2 regions of the Monashia sp. NPDC004114 genome follow, and region 2 is predicted to be linked to the other one. Evidence: predicted binding sites of a transcription regulator. Region 2 holds the regulator's gene; the other holds the start of a gene.
The links. Region 2 encodes HrcA, which represses chaperone genes, less so after heat shock. Its sites were predicted from a motif close to TTNGCACTCGNNNNNNNCGAGTGCNAA; they were not measured.

Region 1 (9,709 bases), on a different contig from region 2:
TCGAGACGTGGTGGGCGGAGCTGGCCGGGCGGCCTCGGCGCGACTACGTCGTGGCCGTCGGCCCGGACGGGTCCATCGCCGGGTATGCCGGTCTCGACCTCACCGGCGACGTGGCCGACATCATGACCATCGCCACCGCGCCGGCGCACCAGGGCAAGGGGATCGGACGGCTGCTCCTCGGCGAGCTCGTGCTGCGGGCCCGTCGGCACGGCGCCGAGGCCCTCCTGCTCGAGGTGCGCTCGGACAACACGGCGGCCCGATCCCTTTACGACCACAACGGTTTCGACGTGATCTCGGCGCGTCGCCGCTACTACCAGCCGGGTGACGTCGACGCTCTCGTGATGCGTCGCCTGCTCGCGAAGGAGGACCATGCCTGACGAGCCGCTCGTGCTCGGCATCGAGACGTCGTGCGACGAGACCGGTGTCGGCATCGTGCGAGGCGAGACCCTCCTCGTCGACAGCGTCGCGAGCAGCGTCGACGAGCACGCCCGGTTCGGCGGCGTCGTGCCAGAGGTCGCCAGCCGCGCGCACCTCGAGGCGATGGTGCCGACGATCGAGCGTGCCTGCCGCGACGCCGGGGTCGCCCTGCGCGATCTCGACGCGATCGCCGTCACGTCGGGCCCGGGCCTCGCCGGGGCGCTGCTCGTCGGCGTGGCCTCGGCGAAGGCGCTGGCGCTGGCCCTCGGCAAGCCGATCTACGGCGTCAACCACCTCGCCTCGCACGTCGCCGTCGACATCGTCGAGCACGGACCGCTGCCCGAGCCGACCATGGCGATGCTCGTCTCCGGTGGGCACTCGTCCCTGCTGCTCGTGCCCGACGTGACGCACGACGTCCGGTCGCTCGGCGCGACGATGGACGACGCAGCGGGGGAGGCCTTCGACAAGGTGGCACGGGTGCTCGGGCTGCCCTTCCCCGGCGGCCCACACATCGATCGCGCTGCGCGAGAAGGGAACCGGGTCGCGATCGACTTTCCGCGGGGGCTGACCACCGGTCGTGATCTCGAGCGGCACCGGTTCGACTTCTCCTTCTCCGGGCTCAAGACTGCGGTCGCCAGGTGGGTCGAGCTGCGCCACCGTTCGGGGGAGCCGGTGCCCGTGGCTGATGTCGCGGCGAGCTTCCAGGAGGCGGTCGTCGACGTGCTGACGCGCAAGGCCTTGATGGCCTGCAAGGAGCACGACGTCGACCACCTGCTCATCGGCGGCGGCGTGGCGGCGAACTCCCGGCTGCGGGCCCTGGCCGAGCAGCGCTGCGAGAAGGCGGGCGTCACGCTCCGGGTGCCGCGGCCGGGTCTGTGCACGGACAACGGTGCGATGGTCGCCGCCCTCGGGGCCCAGATGGTCGCCAAGGGCCGCGAGCCGAGCGACCTCGGCCTCCCGACCGACTCGTCCATGCCGGTCACGCTGGTCCAGGCCTGACCCCCGACAACCCGACCATCCTCCGAGCCCCCCCGCCACACCACATCGGGGCCGCGGCGCCCGTGTGGGTGGTCACGAGCAGGCATACCCCTCCACTTGGGGGCCGCGGCGCCCGTGTGGGTGGTCACGAGCAGGCATACCCCTCCACTTGGGGGCCGCGGCGCCCGTGCGGACCCCAGGAGGTCTTCGGCGCGCAAGGTCGCCCGGGCGCAGTTCGGGCGCCAGGTCAGCAGTGGGCGAGGCCCATCTGGAGCTTGAGGCCGACCACGCGGGTGACCGCCGCCTGGACCTTGGCTGCGAACGCCGGGTCGGACCGCATGGCCTGGGTCAGCGCGTCGTGCATCGCGGGCACGGTCGAGGGCCGCGCGGTGAGGATGATGTCTCCACCTGCCCGCACGAACCGGGTCGCGCGCTGACCGACCGGGACGTCGGCGACGGCCTCGGCCGCCCCGACATCGTCCGTGACGACGACGCCGTCGTAGGACAGCCGGTCACGCAGCAGGTCCGTGATGACGCGCTTGGAGAAGACGGCGTTGGTGCCGGGGTCGATCCGGCTGTAGATCGCCGAGCCCACCATGACCATCTCGACCCCGTCCTGGATACCGGTGCGGAACGGCTCGAGGTAGTCGCTGTCCATGGTCGTGACACGGTCGGTGATCCCGGTCGAGGTGACGTCGGTGTTGCCGGTGATCCGGCCGAGGCCTGGGAAGTGCTTGACAGTGGAGGCGATGCCACCGGCGCGCATGCCGGCGATGAAGGCGCTCACCATCGCGGAGTTGCGGTCCGGGTCGCTGGAGAAGTTGCGGAAGTAGCGCCCGATCGGCTGGTTGGCCGTGCCGATCGACGCCGGGACGGTGTCCGCGACCGGGGCGAGGTTGACGTTGATGCCGGCCCGGCGAAGCTCTCCGGCCCAGATCGTGGCGTCGGCGGTGAGTGCGCTCGGACCCTCGGCGTTCTGCCGCCGCGCGGAGGGCATGTCGCTGAAGCCGGCCCCTTGGAGCTGCTGCACCGCGCCGCCCTCCTGGTCTGCCGCGAGCAGCAGTCCCAGGCCGGCGGTCGCCTTGTCGGACGCGAGCCCCGCGAGGTGGTGGGTCGTCGCACGCACGGACGCCGCCCCGTCGTGCCAGCCGCCGAGCAGGATGATGCCGCCGAGGTGCCGGCTCGTCACGAGCGAGTCGAGGCTTCCGCGCGCGGCCCCGTGGTCGAGACCGACCATGATCAGCTGTCCGGCGCGCTCGCCGGCGCTCATGCCGTCGACGATCCGGGTCGCGCACGAGACCGGCGTGACGGGCGCCGTCGTCGCTGGAGGGGGCGTACTGGTCGACGTGTGCGGCGCTGCGGACGAGGGCGGGACGGTGGGGACGGTCGAGGACGTCGGTCCGCCGGCGCTCGTGCTGCCGGGCACGGACGAGCTCGACGCGCCGGCCTCGGGCGGGGTGGACGAGCAGGCTGCCGCGAGCATCGTCAACCCCACGACGACCACGGCCGGCCAGAGGCGGCTGGGTCGACGACGGCGCGGGCGACGTTGATGCACAGGCACGTTACGACCCTAACCCGATCTGCTGGGAGCACCTGACCCATCGCTGACGGCGGGCTGGGAGGGGCCGCCGGGAGTGGGGGCGCGATACGTTGCGGACGTGACCACTCAGATCCCCATCGTGCTCGACGTCGACACGGGCGTCGACGACGCCTGTGCCCTCCTGTTCGCCGCCCTTCACCCGGCGCTGGACCTGCGTGCCGTGTCGTGCGTCGGCGGCAATGCGCCCGTCGACGACGTGGTGCGCAACACGCTGCTGACCCTCGAGGTGGCCGGACGTGCCGATGTGCCGGTGGCCCGGGGCGCCGAGCGCCCGCTCCTGGAGCCGCCCTTCCATGCCCGTCACGTGCACGGTGACGACGGGATGGGCGACCTCGGCTGGCCGGCGCCGTCCCTCACGCCAGACCCGCGCCACGCGGTCGAGATGCTCCGCGACGTATGCCGTCAGGCCGCTACCGACGGCCGCCCGGTCACGCTCGTGCCCCTCGCGCCGCTGACCAACATCGCACTCCTGCTCCGGACGTATCCCGATGTGGCACAAGGGATCTCGGAGATCATCTTCATGGGCGGAGCGGCCAACGTCGGGAATGCGACGGCCTCCGCGGAGTTCAACGTCTTCCACGACCCGGAGTCCGCGGCGATCGCGCTCGACGCTGCCGCGGATCTCGGCATCGAGGTCACGATGTACGGCCTCGACGTCTTCTACGGCCCGACGGTCAGCTCCGAGCAGGCCGCCGAGCTCGTCGCGGTCGGCGGCCGCCGACCGGCCGAGCTCGGCGGGCGCCTCATGGACTTCCAGCGAAAGCGCCTCGACGGTGAGGTCGCCTCGATCGGTGACGCGGGTGCCGTGTGTGCGGTCGTGGACCGGGACGCGCTCACCTGCGAGACGCTCCCGATCCGTGTGGAGCTCGCCGGCACCTGGTCGCGCGGACGCACGATCGTGGACCGTCGCGACTGGCGGGGGGCGATCAAGCACGACCCGCACGGCGAGGCGCCCGTCCGGATCCACGTCGCGCTCCAGGTCGACGGCGAGCGCTACTCGAGGCTCTGGCGGGACACGCTCCTCGGCCGTCTCGGGGACGACTCGCCGGTCGAGACCCGCTGATGGGCCGGGTCATCGTCGTCGGGTCGCTCAACGTCGACGTCGTGACGCGCGTCGAGCGGCACCCCCTTCCTGGTGAGACCGTCCTCGGGCAGCCTGGTGGTCGGTTCGCGGGCGGCAAGGGCGGCAACCAGGCGATGGCGGCTCGACGCGACGGCGCCGACGTGACGATGGTCGCGAGTGTCGGGCAGGACGAACCGGGCGCGGCGTACGTGGCCCGCCTCGAGGCCGCCGGCGTCGGCGTGCGTGCCGCCCGCGAGGACGCACTCCCGACCGGGACGGCGCTGATCACCGTCGACCAGGCGGGGGAGAACTCGATCATCGTTGTCGCCGGCGCCAACGCCGCCCTCGACCCGGTCCCCCGGCACCTCGGCGCCGGACCAGGCGACGTCGTCCTCTTCTCGCTCGAGGTGCCCCTCACCACCGTCGCCGAGGCGGCGCGGGCGGCTCACGAGGCCGGCGCGCGCGTCGTGCTCAACCTGGCGCCGTATGCGGCCCTGCCGCACGACGTGATCGCGCTCGCCGACCCCGTCGTCGTCAACGAGTCCGAGATGAAGCTGCTCGCCGACTCGGATCTCGTGCCCACGTCCCTGCTGGTGACGTTCGGGGGCGCGGGGGCCAGCTGGGACGGGGAGCGGGTCTACGGCATACCCGTGCCGGACGCCGAGATCGGCGACACCGTGGGTGCCGGTGACGCCTTCTGCGGCGCGCTCGCGGCCGCCCTCGCAGCGGGCGCGGACCGCCGCACGGCGCTCGCCGCAGCCAATGCGGCCGGCGCTGCCGCCGTCCGCTGGACCGGAGCCCAGCCCGACGCCGCGCTCTGACCGGCCCCCACCGAACTCGGCGTTCTCTCGCGCGCCGCGGTCGGTGCCGAGGAGGGTGGTGGGCTGCTGAGGTCAAGTAGGGGTGACGACGAGCGCGACCTGGGTCGCCCCGGCGCGGGTGACCACCAGCGTCGCCTCCGAGCCACCCTTGCCGCGGCCGGTCATCTTGAGCTGTCTTCGCAGCGCGTCCGGGTCGACCGTGACGCCGCGCTTCTTGACCGTCACGCGGTCGTACCCGTGGTCGCGCAGCCATCGGGCGAGGCGCTTGGTCGAGAACGGCATCGCCTCGACGATGCGGAAGCGCCGCGCCCACGGGAGGTCGTATGCCGCCCCGCTCGTGACGTAGCCGACCCCGGCCGCCAGCTCGGCACCGTCGACCGCGGACACGAGCGCGCCGGTGAGGCCGGCGCGGACCACGGCCCGGTCGGGCTCGTAGAGCCACTCGGCCAGCTCGTGGACCGACGCCAGGCCTGGCTGCCCGTCCGCGACCTCTGCCTCGCCCTGGGTGACGACGCTCGTCTGGGCCTCGGTGCAGACCGCGGCCGTGCGCCCGGCCGTGGTGGCGAGCGGGCCCCACCAGATCGCGCACTCGAGCACCTCGCCGTGCCAGGACGTCCACTGGGCCTCAGCGCCCGGCGGGATCGCACCGTGGGGGAAGGACGGCGAGAGCTTGGCGCCGGTGGCGGCGACCTGGTCGGCATAGGTGAGCACCTCGGGCCACGACGGCGAGATCGCGTCGAGCGAGAACACGCGCTTGGTGCGGCCGTGGATGTCGGCGACGCCGGTCACCCGCCGCGCGGGGTCGAGCCACAGGCCCAGGTGGCGCCGTCCCTCTCCCTCGGGGAGCCGCACGTCCTCGGCGCGTGCGTGGGTGACGCGTGCCGAGGGCCAGTGACGGAGGTTCACCGCGGCGATCCGCGCCGTCGCCTCGTCGGCGTCCACGCCCCGCACGGTGAGGTCCAGCCCGGCGAACGCCATGGCGTCGGCGCCGAGCCCGCAGCCGAGGTCGTAGACCTCGCGGACCCCGGCCGCGGCGTACCGGTGTGCGTGGCGGGCGGCGATGGCCAGGCGGGTCGACTGCTCGAGGCCGTCGGCGGTGAAGAGCATCCCGTCGGCGAACTGGCCGAACTTCTCGGCGCCGCGGGCCCGCAGCCGCGACTGCGTCATCGCGGCGGCGACGAGGTCGGGTGCGTAGCCAGCGTCGCGGAGCCGCCCCTGGAGCTGGAGCGAGGTCGCCTGGTCGTACGGTGGCAGGGACTGCAGCAGCGCCCAGCCCTCGCCTGTGGCCAGGCGGTCGACCATCGCGGCGTCCATGCGCCCATCCTGCCAAGTGGGCGCCGAAGGCCAAATCTGGCACTCGACTTGACCGAGTGCTAACGGCATACCTAGATTTCTTCTTGTTGGCACTCTCACCTCGAAAGTGCCAGCGCCCTCTTCAGGGCGGTCGACCCCCGCGACGGCGGCCAGCCACGAAGAGCCCTACGTCCGTAGTCACCGGAAGTCACCCCGACTGTCCCGAAGGGAAGGTCACCACCGTGTCGGTTTCCATCAAGCCGCTCGAAGACCGCATCGTCGTCAAGTCCCTCGAGGCCGAGCAGACCACCGCGTCCGGCCTCGTCATCCCCGACACCGCCAAGGAGAAGCCGCAGGAGGGCGAGGTCCTCGCTGTCGGCCCCGGCCGCTGGAACGAGGACGGCGACGAGCGCGTGCCGCTCGACATCAAGGTCGGCGACAAGGTCATCTACAGCAAGTACGGCGGCACCGAGGTCAAGTACGGCGGCGAGGAGTTCCTGATCCTCTCCGCGCGCGACGTTCTCGCGATCGTCGGCTGACCCCTGTCACCCCGTATGCCGTGAACGCACCCCGGTGGGCCCCGTCGGGGTTTCGCCGGGGTGCGTCTGCTTAAGCCACAACGCAATTCGCTGATCCGCTCAATCCACGAGCAGAAGGAACACCATGGCCAAGATGCTGGAGTTCGACGACTCCGCCCGCAAGTCGCTGGAGCGAGGCGTCGACGCGCTCGCCAACGCCGTCAAGGTGACGCTCGGCCCCAAGGGCCGCAACGTCGTCATCGACAAGAAGTGGGGCGCCCCCACGATCACGAACGACGGCGTGACCATCGCTCGTGAGATCGAGCTGGAGGACGCCTACGAGAACCTCGGCGCGCAGCTCGCCAAGGAGGTCGCCACCAAGACCAACGACGTCGCCGGCGACGGCACGACGACCGCGACCGTGCTCGCCCAGGCGATGGTCAAGGAAGGCCTGCGCAACGTCGCGGCCGGTGCCGCCCCCGCCGCGCTCAAGCGCGGCATGGACAAGGCCGTCACCGCCGTCAACGACGAGCTGCTGCGCAACGCTCGCGACGTCGAGGGCAAGGACGAGATCGCCTCGGTCGCCACCCTCTCGGCTCAGGACGCCACCCTCGGCGGTCTCATCGGCGAGGCGTTCGACAAGGTCGGCAAGGACGGCGTCATCACGGTCGAGGAGTCCTCGACCACCGCCACCGAGCTCGAGTTCACCGAGGGCATGCAGTTCGACAAGGGCTACCTGTCGGCCTACTTCGTCACCGACACCGAGCGCATGGAGACGATCCTCGAGGACGCCTACGTCCTGATCAACCAGGGCAAGATCAGCTCGGTCGCCGAGGTGCTCCCGGTGCTCGAGAAGGTTGTCCAGTCGGGCAAGCCGCTGCTCATCATCGCCGAGGACGTCGAGGGCGAGGCCCTGTCCACGCTCGTCGTCAACAAGATCCGCGGCACGTTCAACGTCGCCGCGGTCAAGGCGCCCGGCTTCGGCGACCGCCGCAAGGCGATGCTCCAGGACATCGCCGTGCTCACCGGCGGCCAGGTCATCGCCGAGGAGGTCGGCCTCAAGCTCGACCAGGCCGACCTGACCGTGCTCGGCCAGGCCCGTCGCGTCGTGCTGACCAAGGACGCCACGACGATCATCGACGGCGCGGGCGACCAGTCCGAGGTCGCAGGCCGCGTCAACCAGATCAAGGCCGAGATCGAGCGCACCGACTCCGACTGGGACCGCGAGAAGCTCCAGGAGCGTCTCGCCAAGCTGGCCGGCGGCGTCTGCGTCATCAAGGTCGGCGCGCACACCGAGGTGGAGCTCAAGGAGAAGAAGCACCGCATCGAGGACGCCATCTCGGCCACGCGCGCCGCGATCGAGGAGGGCATCGTCGCCGGCGGCGGCACAGCGCTCATCCACGCGGCCACGGTCATCGACGGTCTCGACCTGACGGGTGACGAGGCCACCGGTGCCTCGATCGTCCGCAAGGCCGTCCAGGAGCCGCTGCGCTGGATCGCCGAGAACGCCGGCCTCCAGGGCTACGTCGTCACCTCCAAGGTCGCCGAGCTCCCGCTCGGCCAGGGCCTCAACGCGGCGACGGGCGAGTACGGCGACCTCGTGGGCGCCGGCGTCATCGACCCGGTCAAGGTGACCCGCTCGGCCCTGCGCAACGCCGAGTCGATCGCCTCGATGATCCTGACGACCGACACGCTCGTCGTGGACAAGCCGGAGGAGGAGCCCGAGGCCGGCGGCCACGGGCACGGCCACGGCCACTGAGCCGGCCGGCATACCTCTAGCAGCAGCGAGGACCGCTCCCCCGAACGGGAGCGGTCCTCGCTCGCGTCTCGGCGTCCGTGACCCCGTCACAGCTCACGGTCGGCCGAGGGCCCTTGAGGCTCAGCCGGAGGTCAGGAGGCCTCCTGGATGTCGCCGAGGAGCAGCTCACGCTCGGCCTCGGTGAGGCCACCCCAGACGCCGTAGGGCTCACGCACCTCCAGGGCATGGGAGCGGCACTCGGTGACGACGGGACAGCCGGCGCAGACCGCCTTGGCCTCCGCGTCGCGGTTGCGCCGGCGGGGCCCGCGCTCGCCCTCCGGGTGGAAGAAGACCTCCGGGCTGACGCCTCGGCAGGCTCCGTCCAGCTGCCACTCCCACAGGTCGGCGACGGGGCCGGGGAGGCGGGTGATCTCTGCCATGAGCTCGTCTTTCAGATGGGGCGGGTGGTCCGCCGTTCGTCCTTCAGGCCCCGGCTCGCGTGATCTTCTTCGGGAGGGGTCTGCGGAATTGACGCTAACCGGACGATCCACCACGGATAAAGAGCGGAATCTTCAAGACTTGTTCAAGAATTCCCATGTGGATGGCATGCTCGGTCCAGGACGGTTCGGGTGCCTTTGGGGCCCGCAGGCGGCCTGCACGCACTAGCATGATCGACTTGTGGGAGCGCCAGCGGCGGCGCGAACGTGACGCCGGCAGTCCAAACGGGAGTTCGGGGGGCGAGAGCTCAGATGGGTCCTGGTTGGTCCAGTCCCGCCTCCGTAACGCACGGGGGTGTGAGCGCGATGGAGCGGGTGGACGCTCCATCGCTGCGTGAGCTGGCGGCGGCTGCTACGCGCGACACCCATGCGCGTGACGCGTTGCTGGTGCGCATCAGGGACATGGCCCTGAGGTACTCCCGCGTCCGGCTCGGTCGTTTCGGCGCCGAGGACACTGCCCAGGACGTCGCTCAGGAGGTGTGCATGGCTGTCATGACGGCCTTGCCGACCTATGAGGAGCGCGGCCTGCCCTTCGAGGCCTTCGTCTACACCATCACCTCCCGCAAGCTCGCCGACGCCCAGCGCGCCGCGATGCGGGGCCCCGCGCCGGTGGAGACCATCCCGGACGGACCCGACGACAGCCCGTCACCCGAGTCGGTCGCGGTCATGCGCGACGAGGCCGCGGCCGCGATGTCGCTCATGCAGCAGCTGCCGTCGCAGCAGCGCGAGATCCTCACGCTCCGGGTGGCCGTCGGCATGTCGACCGACGAGACGGCTGCGGCCC
Region 2 (9,709 bases):
TCTGCGAGGATCGGGCCGCACGGCCGTGGCCGGCCTCATCGCGGACGGGCTCGTCGACGGCCCGGCCGCGGTGCGGGGCGGTCGTGTCGTGCTGACCCGGCGCGGCAGACTCCTGGCTGACACCGTGGTACACCGGCTCCTCGCGGCCTGACGAGCAATGACGAAGAAGGACTTCATGACTGACACCGTTCGCACGCCCGACAGTCCGGCGGTCGACCCCAGCGACTCTCCGACCCTTGCCACGGCCGCGGTCGAGCAGGCCCGGGCGGCGTTCGACCGCGGCGTCACCAAGCCGTACGCCTGGCGGGTCGAACAGCTGCGTGCACTGCGGCGCCTCCTGGTCGAGAGGGAGACCGAGCTCGCCGAGGCGCTGCGGGACGACCTCGGCAAGGCCGGGACCGAGGCATGGGTCACCGAGATCGGCTTCGTCGTCGCCGAGATCGACCACACCCTCCGGCACCTGCGGTCGTGGCTGCGCCCGAGCCGCGTCTCGGTACCCCTGTCGCTCGTGCCGGGGCGCGCGAAGGTCGTCCGCGAGCCGCTCGGCGTGGTTCTCGTCATCGCACCGTGGAACTATCCGATCCAGCTGACCCTCACGCCCCTCGTCGGCATTCTCGCGGCCGGCAACGCCGCGGTCATCAAGCCCAGCGAGGTGGCGCCCGCGACCTCGCGTGCCATGGCGCGTCTCGTGCCGGCATACCTCGACCCAGCCGCCGTTCACGTCGTCGAGGGCGGCGTCCCCGAGACCACAGCGTTGCTGGCCGAGCGGTTCGACCACATCTTCTACACCGGCAACGGCGCGGTCGGCCGGATCGTGCTGGAGGCGGCCGCCAAGCACCTGACCCCGGTCACGCTCGAGCTCGGGGGCAAGTCACCGACCTATGTCGCCGACGACGCGGATCTCGAGGTCGCGGCCCGGCGCATCGTGTGGGGCAAGTTCACCAACGCTGGCCAGACGTGTGTGGCGCCCGACTACGTCCTTGCGTCGAGGACGACGCTAGATGCGCTGAAACCCCTGCTGGTCAAGGCGATCGGGGATCTGTACGGCGACGACCCGAGCGTCTCCGACCACTACGGCCGGATCGTCAACGACCGCCACTTCGGACGGGTCACGGCCCTCGTCGACACCGACAAGGTGGTCAGCGGCGGACGGTCGGACGCAACGAGCCGTTACCTCGAGCCCACCATCGTCGACCAGGTCTCGGGCGACGACCCCGTGATGCAGGAGGAGATCTTCGGCCCGGTGCTCCCGCTCGTCGAGGTCGCCGACGTCGACGCCGCCATCGCGTTCATCACGGCGCGGGACAAGCCGCTGGCGCTCTATGTCTTCACCGACGACGCGCAGACTCGGCACCGCTTCGTGCGCGACACATCGTCGGGTGCGCTGAACTTCAACGTGCCACTGGCGCACCTGGCCGTGCCTGGGCTGCCCTTCGGCGGAGTGGGTCCAAGTGGCATGGGGACCTACCATGGCGAGCGCTCGGTCGAGCTGTTTTCGCACACCAAAGCGGTGCTGTCGCTACCCACGAAGCCGGACCTGCTCGGCGTCGTCCAGCCGCCGTTCACCTCGGTCAAGGAGCGCGTCATCGACCTCGTGGTCTTCCCGGGCCGCCGCACGCGCTAGCCACCCCGTGGCTCAGGCCCCGGGCTCGGTGACGAAGTCGATGAGCTCCTCGACGCTCGCGAGCAGCGCGGGCTCGAGGTCCGCGTACGTGCGGACTGTCCCGAGGATGCGCTTCCACGCCAACGCGATGTCGGTCTGAGTGTCGTGCGGCCAGCCGAGCGCGTCGCAGATGCCGTGCTTCCACGAGGTGCCGCGCGGGATCACCGGCCACTGCTGCCAGCCGAGCCGCTCGGGCCGCACCGACTGCCACACGTCCACGAACGGGTGTCCGAGGATCTTCACGTGCGGGGCGATCCCAGGCAGCGCGCGCGCCTGCTCGACGAGTCGTGCCTCCTTGGTACCGGGCACGAGGTGGTCGACGAGCACGCCGAGACGTCGTCCGGGACCGGGCTGGAACTCGGCGACGATGCCGGCGAGGTCATCGACGCCGTCCATCAGCTCGACGACGACGCCTTCGACCCGAAGGTCGTCGCCCCACACCTTCTCCACGAGCTCGGCGTCGTGGCGGCCTTCGACGTAGATCCGCGAGCCGCTTGCGACGCGCGCGCGAGCCCCGTGGACGGCGACGGAGCCGCTCGCCGTGCGCGCGTCGGCGCGCCGCGCTTCGGCCAGGGCCGCCGATGCTGCCGCGACGGGTTTGGTCAGGGTGACGGGCCGTCCGTCGACGAGGAATCCCGGCCCGAGCGGGAACGCCTTGGTGCGGCCACCGCGGTCCTCGAGGTGGACCACGTGCATCCCGCCCGCCTTCTCGACCCGCACGACGGCGCCGACCCAGCCGGTCTCGACCTCCTCGACGACCAGGTCAGGCTCGGCCGGCAGGTCGACCGAGCGCCCGCGCCGGGGCGCCCGCCAGTCGCCGCCCAAGACGTCCGATCCGTAGCGATCCATGGAAGACACAAGCCCACACGGTATGCCGCGCGGACGCCGTGACCATTGACCGCCACGCGGTGGGCCCCTCCCCCTCGCTGCCCTCCGTTTGGGGGCCGGGGCGCGCAGATGGATGGTGTTTCCCGGACCTGGCCCTCCGTTTGGGGGCCGCGGCGCGCAGATGGGTGGTGTTCCCCGGACCTGGCCCTCCGTTTGGGGGCCGCGGCGCGCAGATGGGTGGTGTTCCCCGGACCTGGCCCTCCGTTTGGGGGCCGCGGCGAGGGTTTCGGGTAGGGCAGTGTCGTCGTCTGCGGCATACGGTGGGATGAAATCGGAGAACTGGACGCGGCGACGTAGACTTGGCACTCGGGTCGCGAGAGTGCCAGGCCGAGGCGAGGAGGTGTCGCGATGAGCGAGGAGCGCAAGCTGATGGTGCTGCGCGCCATCGTCCAGGACTATGTCCAGACATCCGAGCCGGTCGGCAGCAAGGCGCTCGTCGAGCGCCATCACCTCGGGGTCAGTGCCGCGACGGTTCGCAACGACATGGCACAGCTCGAGGAAGAGGGCCTGATCCACGCCCCACACACCTCTGCCGGTCGCGTGCCGACCGATGCCGGGTACCGCGTCTTCGTCGACCGGCTCAGCCAGATCAAGCCGCTCGGTGCCGGGGAGCGCCGTGCGATCTCGCACTTCCTCGAAGGCGCCGTCGACCTCGACGACGTCGTCGACCGGACGGTGCGGCTGCTGGCCAGCCTGACCCGACAGGTCGCCGTCGTGCAGTACCCATCGCTGACGCGCTCGACGGTGCGCCACATCGAGTTCGTCCCGATCGGCGCGAGCCACCTGATGATCGTCCTCATCGTCAACACCGGGCGCGTGGAGCAGCGCGTCGTCGACACCGGGCGCTCGGTCGTCGACACCGACGGTGAGGCCCTCATCGCCTGGCTGCGGAGCAAGGTCAACGACGTCGCAGCCGGGGTGCCGTTCGCGGTCGCCACGACCCAGCTGCGCCGGCTGGTCGAGGAAGCCGACGAGGCCGACCGCCCGGCGCTGGGTGCGGTGGTCTCCGCACTCGGCGACGCCCTCGCCGAGGAGCGGGAGGAGCGGGTCGTGCTCGCCGGTCAGGCCAACCTCGCCCGCGCGGCCACGGCCGACTTCTCGCGGACGATCGGGCCCATCCTCGAGGCCCTCGAGGAGCACGTCACGCTGCTGCGCCTGCTCGGCCAGCTCGGCGACGACCCGGAGCTGGTCTCCGTGCGAATCGGCTCAGAGAACCCTGTCACCGGGCTCCAGACCACCTCGCTCGTGTCGATGGGGTACGGCTCCGGCAGCGAGCGCATTGCAAGCCTCGGTGTCCTCGGCCCGACCCGCATGGACTACCCCACGACGATGGCAACGGTGCGCGCCGTCGCGCGCTACGTGTCCGAGGTCCTCGACGACAACCGCTCGACCTGACCGTGCCGACAGCGCAGCCCATCCGCCACCGCTACCCAGCATCAGCCCCAACAGCCCGAAACCAGCCTTGACCTCCGATCCTGACCGACACCGACGCGAGCCGCGCCTGCACGGCCCGAACGCCACGCACTGAAGGAACACCCGCTTGAACGACTACTACGCCGTCCTCGGTGTCTCCCGCGACGCAAGTCAGGAGGAGATCAAGAAGGCCTACCGCCGGCTTGCCCGCAAGCTCCATCCGGACGTCAACCCCGGCCCGGAGGCTGAGGAGGAGTTCAAGCGGGTCTCGCAGGCCTACGAGGTGCTGTCGGACCCGCAGAAGCGTCGCTCCTTCGACCTCGGTGCCGACCCGTTCGCGACCGCTGGCGGCGGCTTCGGCGCCGGCGCGGGCTTCTCCTTCAGCGACGTCATGGACGCCTTCTTCGGAGCCGGCGCAGCCGCCGGCAGCCGTGGTCCGCGGTCGCGGGTCCAGCGCGGTCAGGACGCACTCGTGCGGCTCGACATCGACCTCGCCAAGGCGGTCTTCGGCTCCGAGGAGGAGCTGACCCTCGACACCGCGATCGGCTGCGTCCGCTGCGGCGGCGACGGCGCCGAGCCCGGCACGGGCCGGCAGACGTGTGGCATCTGCCACGGCGCGGGCGAGGTGCAGCAGGTCCAGCGCAGCTTCCTCGGCCAGGTGATGACCTCGCGCCCCTGTGTCAACTGCCAGGGCTACGGCACCGTCCTCACCGACCCGTGCCACGACTGCTCCGGCGACGGCCGGGTCCGCACCCGGCGCACGCTCAAGCTCAAGGTGCCGGCCGGCGTCGACACCGGCACCCGCATCCAGCTCACCGGCGAGGGTGAGGCCGGGCCCGGCAACGGCCCCAAGGCCGACCTGTACGTCGAGATCCGCGTGCTCAACCACGACACGTTCACCCGGCGCGCGGACGACCTGCACTGCAGCGTCGAGCTGCCGATGGCGGCGGCTGCGCTCGGCACGACCGTGAAGCTCTCCACCTTCGACGGCATGCAGGACCTCGAGATCCGCCCGGGCACCCAGAGCGGCGATGTCCTGACCCTTCGCGGGCTCGGCGTCACGCACCTGCGCCACGGCGGCCGCGGTGACCTGCTCGTGCACGCCACGGTGCAGACCCCGACGCGGCTGACCGAGGAGCAGCAGGAGCTGCTGCGTCAGTTCGCGGCGCTTCGGGGCGAGGAGCGTCCGGAGGGCCGATTGACGCCCGCGAACAAAGGCCTCTTCGGCAAGCTGCGCGACGCGTTCAAGGACAAGTGAGCGCTCGGTGAGCACCCCGTGACCCATCAGCTGTTTCTGGCCGGGCGCGAGGTCGTCGCGGAGGCGGCCGTGGGCTCGACCCTGGTGCTCGATGGTGATGAAGGCAGGCATGCTGCCGCGGTCGTGCGGATCAAGCCGGGGGAGCGGTTCTTCGTCGCGGACGGCGCTGGGCGTCGGGCCCTCGTCGAAGCGGCATACGTCGACCGCGCGAGCGTCCGGGGAGTGGTGGTCTCGCTGAGTGAGGAGCCCGAGCCCGCCCCCAGGCTCGTGCTCGTGCAGGCGCTCGCCAAGGGCGACCGGGACGAGCAGGCGGTCGAGGCCGCCACAGAGCTCGGCGTCGACGAGGTGGTGCCTTGGCAGGCGGAGCGTTCCGTGGTCGTGTGGCGCGGCGAGCGGGCGGCGAAGTCGCTCGCCAAGTGGGAGGCCGTGGTGACCCGGGCGACCAAGCAGTCCCGCCGCGCCCGTATGCCGCTGACGGCGCCCGCGGTCAACCTCACGTCGCTCGTCGGTCGGGTGGGCGCCGCGGCCCTGACCCTGGTGCTGCACGAGGACGCGAGCGAGGCCCTTGCTGACGTGCGGCTTCCGGACGGTGGCGATGTGCTGGTCGTCGTCGGTCCGGAAGGCGGCATCACCGACCGTGAGATCGAGGCGCTGACCGAGGCCGGGGCCCACCTGGTGCGCCTCGGTCGCACCATCCTGCGCGCGTCGTCGGCCGGTCCCGCCGCTCTGGCCGTGCTCAGCGCCCAGTCCCGCTGGCGCTGACTTCCGCAACACACCGAGCAGTCGCAAACCATGACAGTAATAACCGTCGAACCTTGCGACTGCCCGGTGTGTTGCCGGGGAGGGGGCCGCGCGGAGCCCGCGTGGTGCAGGCGCGGGGTCAGCGGACGGTGAAGGGGATTCGCTGCTCGGCGGTGACGGACCCGTCCTTGGCGCTCGACTCGTAGACGCGGATCACGTAGCTGCCGGGATCGAGCGCGGTGTTGGTGCTGAACGAGTACTTGCCTCGCGCCGGCGCGCCGGCGTCAGCCGTGGTGAAGCCCGACTCGACCTCGGTGCCCGACTTGAGCAGCTGCCACTGGACGTTGGCCTCGAAGGTGCTGGCCAAGCCGCTGACATCCAGCGGACGGCCGGCCTTGAGCACCTGCCCGCGGTACGGCTGGTCGATCCACACCGGGGCGACGACCGTCAGCACCTCGATCTGGTCGGTCGGTCGGTTGTAGACCGCGGTACTGGGCAGCCCGGGCGCGAGGTCGGCGTCGTGGGGGACGGTGATGCGGACCGGAAGGGCGCCTTGCGCAAGGGCGGCCTGCACCGTCCACACGATCTGCTGGACCGCGAGCGCGCCGCCGCCGGTGGGTGTCTGGCCGAGGCCGGTCGACAGCTTGACGGTGATCTGGCCGTCGGCCACGGACACGGCCAACGGCACCGACGCAGCCCAGGGCGAGTCGTACGGTGGGCTCGACGGCAGGAGGTTCGGCGGACCGAACGCGTGCCGGAGGGCGGCCAGGGCCTTGTCCTCGGGCGTGGCGGACTTCGGCATCTCCACGGGCACGAACTCCCGGAAGAGGCGTCGCTGGTCGCTGCCCGGTGCCACCGGCCCGACGTAGTAGACGGGCAGGGACACCGTGGCCGTGGCGGGCGGGACCTCGGGGGTCGTGGACGAGGTCGTCGGGCCGGTGGCGGTGCTGGTCGGTACGCTCGAGGGAGCAGACGAGGCGACGCTCGAGGTCTGCTGTGACGTGGCGACCGTGCTCCCGGCGACCGACGGGTGGTTCCCGGACGGCCGGTTGACCGCCCAGACGGTCCCGCCCACGAGCAGGGCGACCGCCGCAGCCGCGGCAGGCACGAGCCAGCGGTGCGGCCGGTGGGTCGTGCTCGACTCGGCCACATGCGCGTCATCGAGGATCGCTGCGAGACGCTCGGTCGGGGAGATGCGCTGCGCCTCGCTCGCGAGCGACCGGCGCAGGTGTTCCTCGACGGGCCTCAGGCCGGCGCCGATGCGAACCGGCTCCTCGTCCCCGCGGCCCGGGGTGGGGCGTGTGGGTTCGTTGTTCATGACAGCTCCGAGGGGTCGATGGTGTTGCGCAGGGCCGTCAGGCCCCGGTGTGCGTGGGTCTTGACGGCGCCCGGCGAGATGTCGAGGGTCTGGGCGATCTGGGCCTCGGACAGGTCCGAGTAGTAGCGCAGCACGAGCACCTCACGCTGCCGCTCGGGAAGGTCGCGGAGCGCGTCGATCATGGCGTCACGTCGGGCCGTCCCGAGGGCCTCCGTCTCGGCGCTGCCATGGGTGTCGCGCCACGGGGCGTCCGCGGCCGACGCGTCGCGCGCGTTCTGGCGGTCCACCACCACCTGGTGTCGCTGGACGGAGCGGCACCCGTTGACCACGGCGGTCTGGAGGTAGCCGACGACGCGCCCACCTTCGCGGATCGAGGTCCAGTGTCGGTGCGTGGCCACGAACGCGTCCTGCACGACGTCCTCTGCGGCGAGCTGGTTGCGCAGCAGCAACCAGGCCAGGCGCACGAGCCGGTGCCAGTGCGCGTGGTACAGCTCGGTGATCGCGACGTCCGGGTCGGCCGGCACACCTGTATCGCCACCGCGTCCTGGATCGGCGGCGCCCGAGGTCGCGGGGTCGCTGAGCGGGCCGACCGGCATACCCAACGTTCTCACGGACCCTTGACGCCTACGTGCACGTTCCGGTTGACATGCCTAGGGTGCACACATGACCTCGCAGACCCAGAGTGACTGCCTCTTCTGCAAGATCGTCGCGGGCGAGATCCCCTCGGACCGGGTGGCCGAGAGCGAGCGGTCAGTGGCGTTCCGCGACATCAACCCGGCAGCGCCGATCCACGTGCTCGTCGTGCCGCGGCGTCACGAGCCGACGGTCGGGGCGCTCGCCGCCGCCTCGGCCGACGACCTCGCCGACGTCTTCCGCCTCGCCTCGACCGTCGCCAGGCAGGAGGGTGTCGCGGACGCGAACCGGATGATCGTCAACACCGGCAGCGAGGCCGGGCAGACGATCTTCCATGCCCACGTGCACGTGCTGGCCGGCACGCGGTTGACCGAGAGGCGGATGGTGTGAGCGACGAGCAGCCGTCGAAGCCGGAGCCCGAAAAGGGTTCTGCCGCAACAGAGTCCGAGCCGGGAAAGGCGGAAGGTCCCGCCGCTGCGAAGGCACCAGAGCCGGTCGACGACTTCGTCATCACGAAGCACACGCTCCGCGTCGGGCGCCGGCGCCTGAGCTACACCGCCACCACCGGGCGGGTGGTGCTTCGCGAGGAGGAGCACAAGGACGGCACCTTCGGCGGCAACAAGCCGCGCGCGGAGCTGTCGATGACCAGCTACGTGCTCGATGATGCCGACGTGCGCACGCGGCCCGTGACGTTCGCGTTCAACGGCGGCCCCGGAAGCTCCAGCGTGTGGCTGCACCTCGGGCTCTTCGGCCCCCGCCGCGTCGTCATGGGTGATGCCGGTGACCTCAAGCCCCCGCCGTACTCCCTCACCGACAACGCCGAGTCGCTGCTGGCCGTCAGCGACCTCGTGTTCATCGACCCCATGTCGACGGGGTACTCGCGTGCGGTGGAAGGCGGCAAGCCGGGCGAGTACCACGGCTACCAGAAGGACATCGAGTCCGTGGGAGAGCTGATCCGGCTGTGGACCTCGCGCAACAAGCGCTGGATGTCTCCGAAGTTCGTCGCCGGTGAGTCCTACGGCACGCTTCGTGGCGCCGCGCTGACCGCGCACCTGCAGGAGCGCTACGGGATGTACCCCAACGGGCTCATCCTCATCTCCAGCGTCCTTGACCTGTCGTCGATCGACTTCGACAAGCAGCGCAACGACCGCGCCCACGCGCTCTACCTGCCGACCTACGCCGCCGTGGCCCACTACCACGGCAAGCATGGCCGGCGTTCCCTGCGATCCGTCCTCGAGGAGGCACAGACGTATGCCGCTCGCGACTACCCGTGGGTCCTGTCGCGCGGCAACCGGCTGACGACGGCGGAGCGCGCCGAGGCCGTGGCGACCGTGGCCCGGCTGTCCGGCCTGAGCGAGGACTACATCGACCGGGCCGACCTGCGCATCGAGCACTGGCGTTTCTTCACCGAGCTGCTGCGTGACCAGCGGCTGTCCGTGGGCAGGCTCGACTCCCGCTTCACCGGACCGGCGGCGAGCGCCATCGCGGAGAACATGGACGCCGACCCGTCGATGGACGCCATCACCGGGCCGTATGCCGCTGCGTGGAACCACTACGTGCGAGACGAGCTCGGCTACAGCAACGACCTGCACTACGAGCAGATCTCCCGCATCGTGCACCCGTGGTCGTTCAAGGACTTCGAAGGGCGGCCGGTCGACGTGTCCCCGCAGCTGGAGCGGGCGATGCGGCAGAACCCACACCTGCGCGTCCACATCGCCTACGGCTACTACGACGGCGCGACGCCGCACTTCGCGGCGGAGGACGTCGTCGCGCACCTGCAGCTGCCTGAGGAGAT

Region 1: a site for HrcA is predicted at 6,230-6,256, ahead of groES (co-chaperone GroES). Genes of this name have one in related genera too.

The regions. Positions count from the first base shown of each region.
Region 1 covers NZ_JBSGGK010000034.1:14,269-23,977, forward strand. Annotated here, with positions in the region: gene rimI (ribosomal protein S18-alanine N-acetyltransferase) at 1-377, shown strand, start outside; gene tsaD (tRNA (adenosine(37)-N6)-threonylcarbamoyltransferase complex transferase subunit TsaD) at 370-1,416, shown strand; gene ACWEOW_RS24895 (glycoside hydrolase family 3 N-terminal domain-containing protein) at 1,643-2,665, opposite strand; gene ACWEOW_RS24900 (hypothetical protein) at 2,664-2,945, shown strand; gene ACWEOW_RS24905 (nucleoside hydrolase) at 3,054-4,058, shown strand; gene ACWEOW_RS24910 (PfkB family carbohydrate kinase) at 4,058-4,879, shown strand; gene ACWEOW_RS24915 (THUMP-like domain-containing protein) at 4,952-6,193, opposite strand; gene groES (co-chaperone GroES) at 6,415-6,711, shown strand; gene groL (chaperonin GroEL) at 6,836-8,449, shown strand; gene ACWEOW_RS24930 (WhiB family transcriptional regulator) at 8,581-8,868, opposite strand; gene shbA (RNA polymerase sigma factor ShbA) at 9,232-9,709, shown strand, end outside.
Region 2 covers NZ_JBSGGK010000002.1:437,886-447,594, reverse strand. Annotated here, with positions in the region: gene hemW (radical SAM family heme chaperone HemW) at 1-151, shown strand, start outside; gene ACWEOW_RS04825 (aldehyde dehydrogenase family protein) at 176-1,624, shown strand; gene ACWEOW_RS04820 (DUF3097 domain-containing protein) at 1,637-2,512, opposite strand; gene hrcA (heat-inducible transcriptional repressor HrcA) at 2,900-3,946, shown strand; gene dnaJ (molecular chaperone DnaJ) at 4,092-5,222, shown strand; gene ACWEOW_RS04805 (16S rRNA (uracil(1498)-N(3))-methyltransferase) at 5,241-5,984, shown strand; gene ACWEOW_RS04800 (Gmad2 immunoglobulin-like domain-containing protein) at 6,103-7,281, opposite strand; gene ACWEOW_RS04795 (RNA polymerase sigma factor) at 7,278-7,877, opposite strand; gene ACWEOW_RS04790 (HIT domain-containing protein) at 7,945-8,304, shown strand; gene ACWEOW_RS04785 (S10 family peptidase) at 8,301-9,709, shown strand, end outside.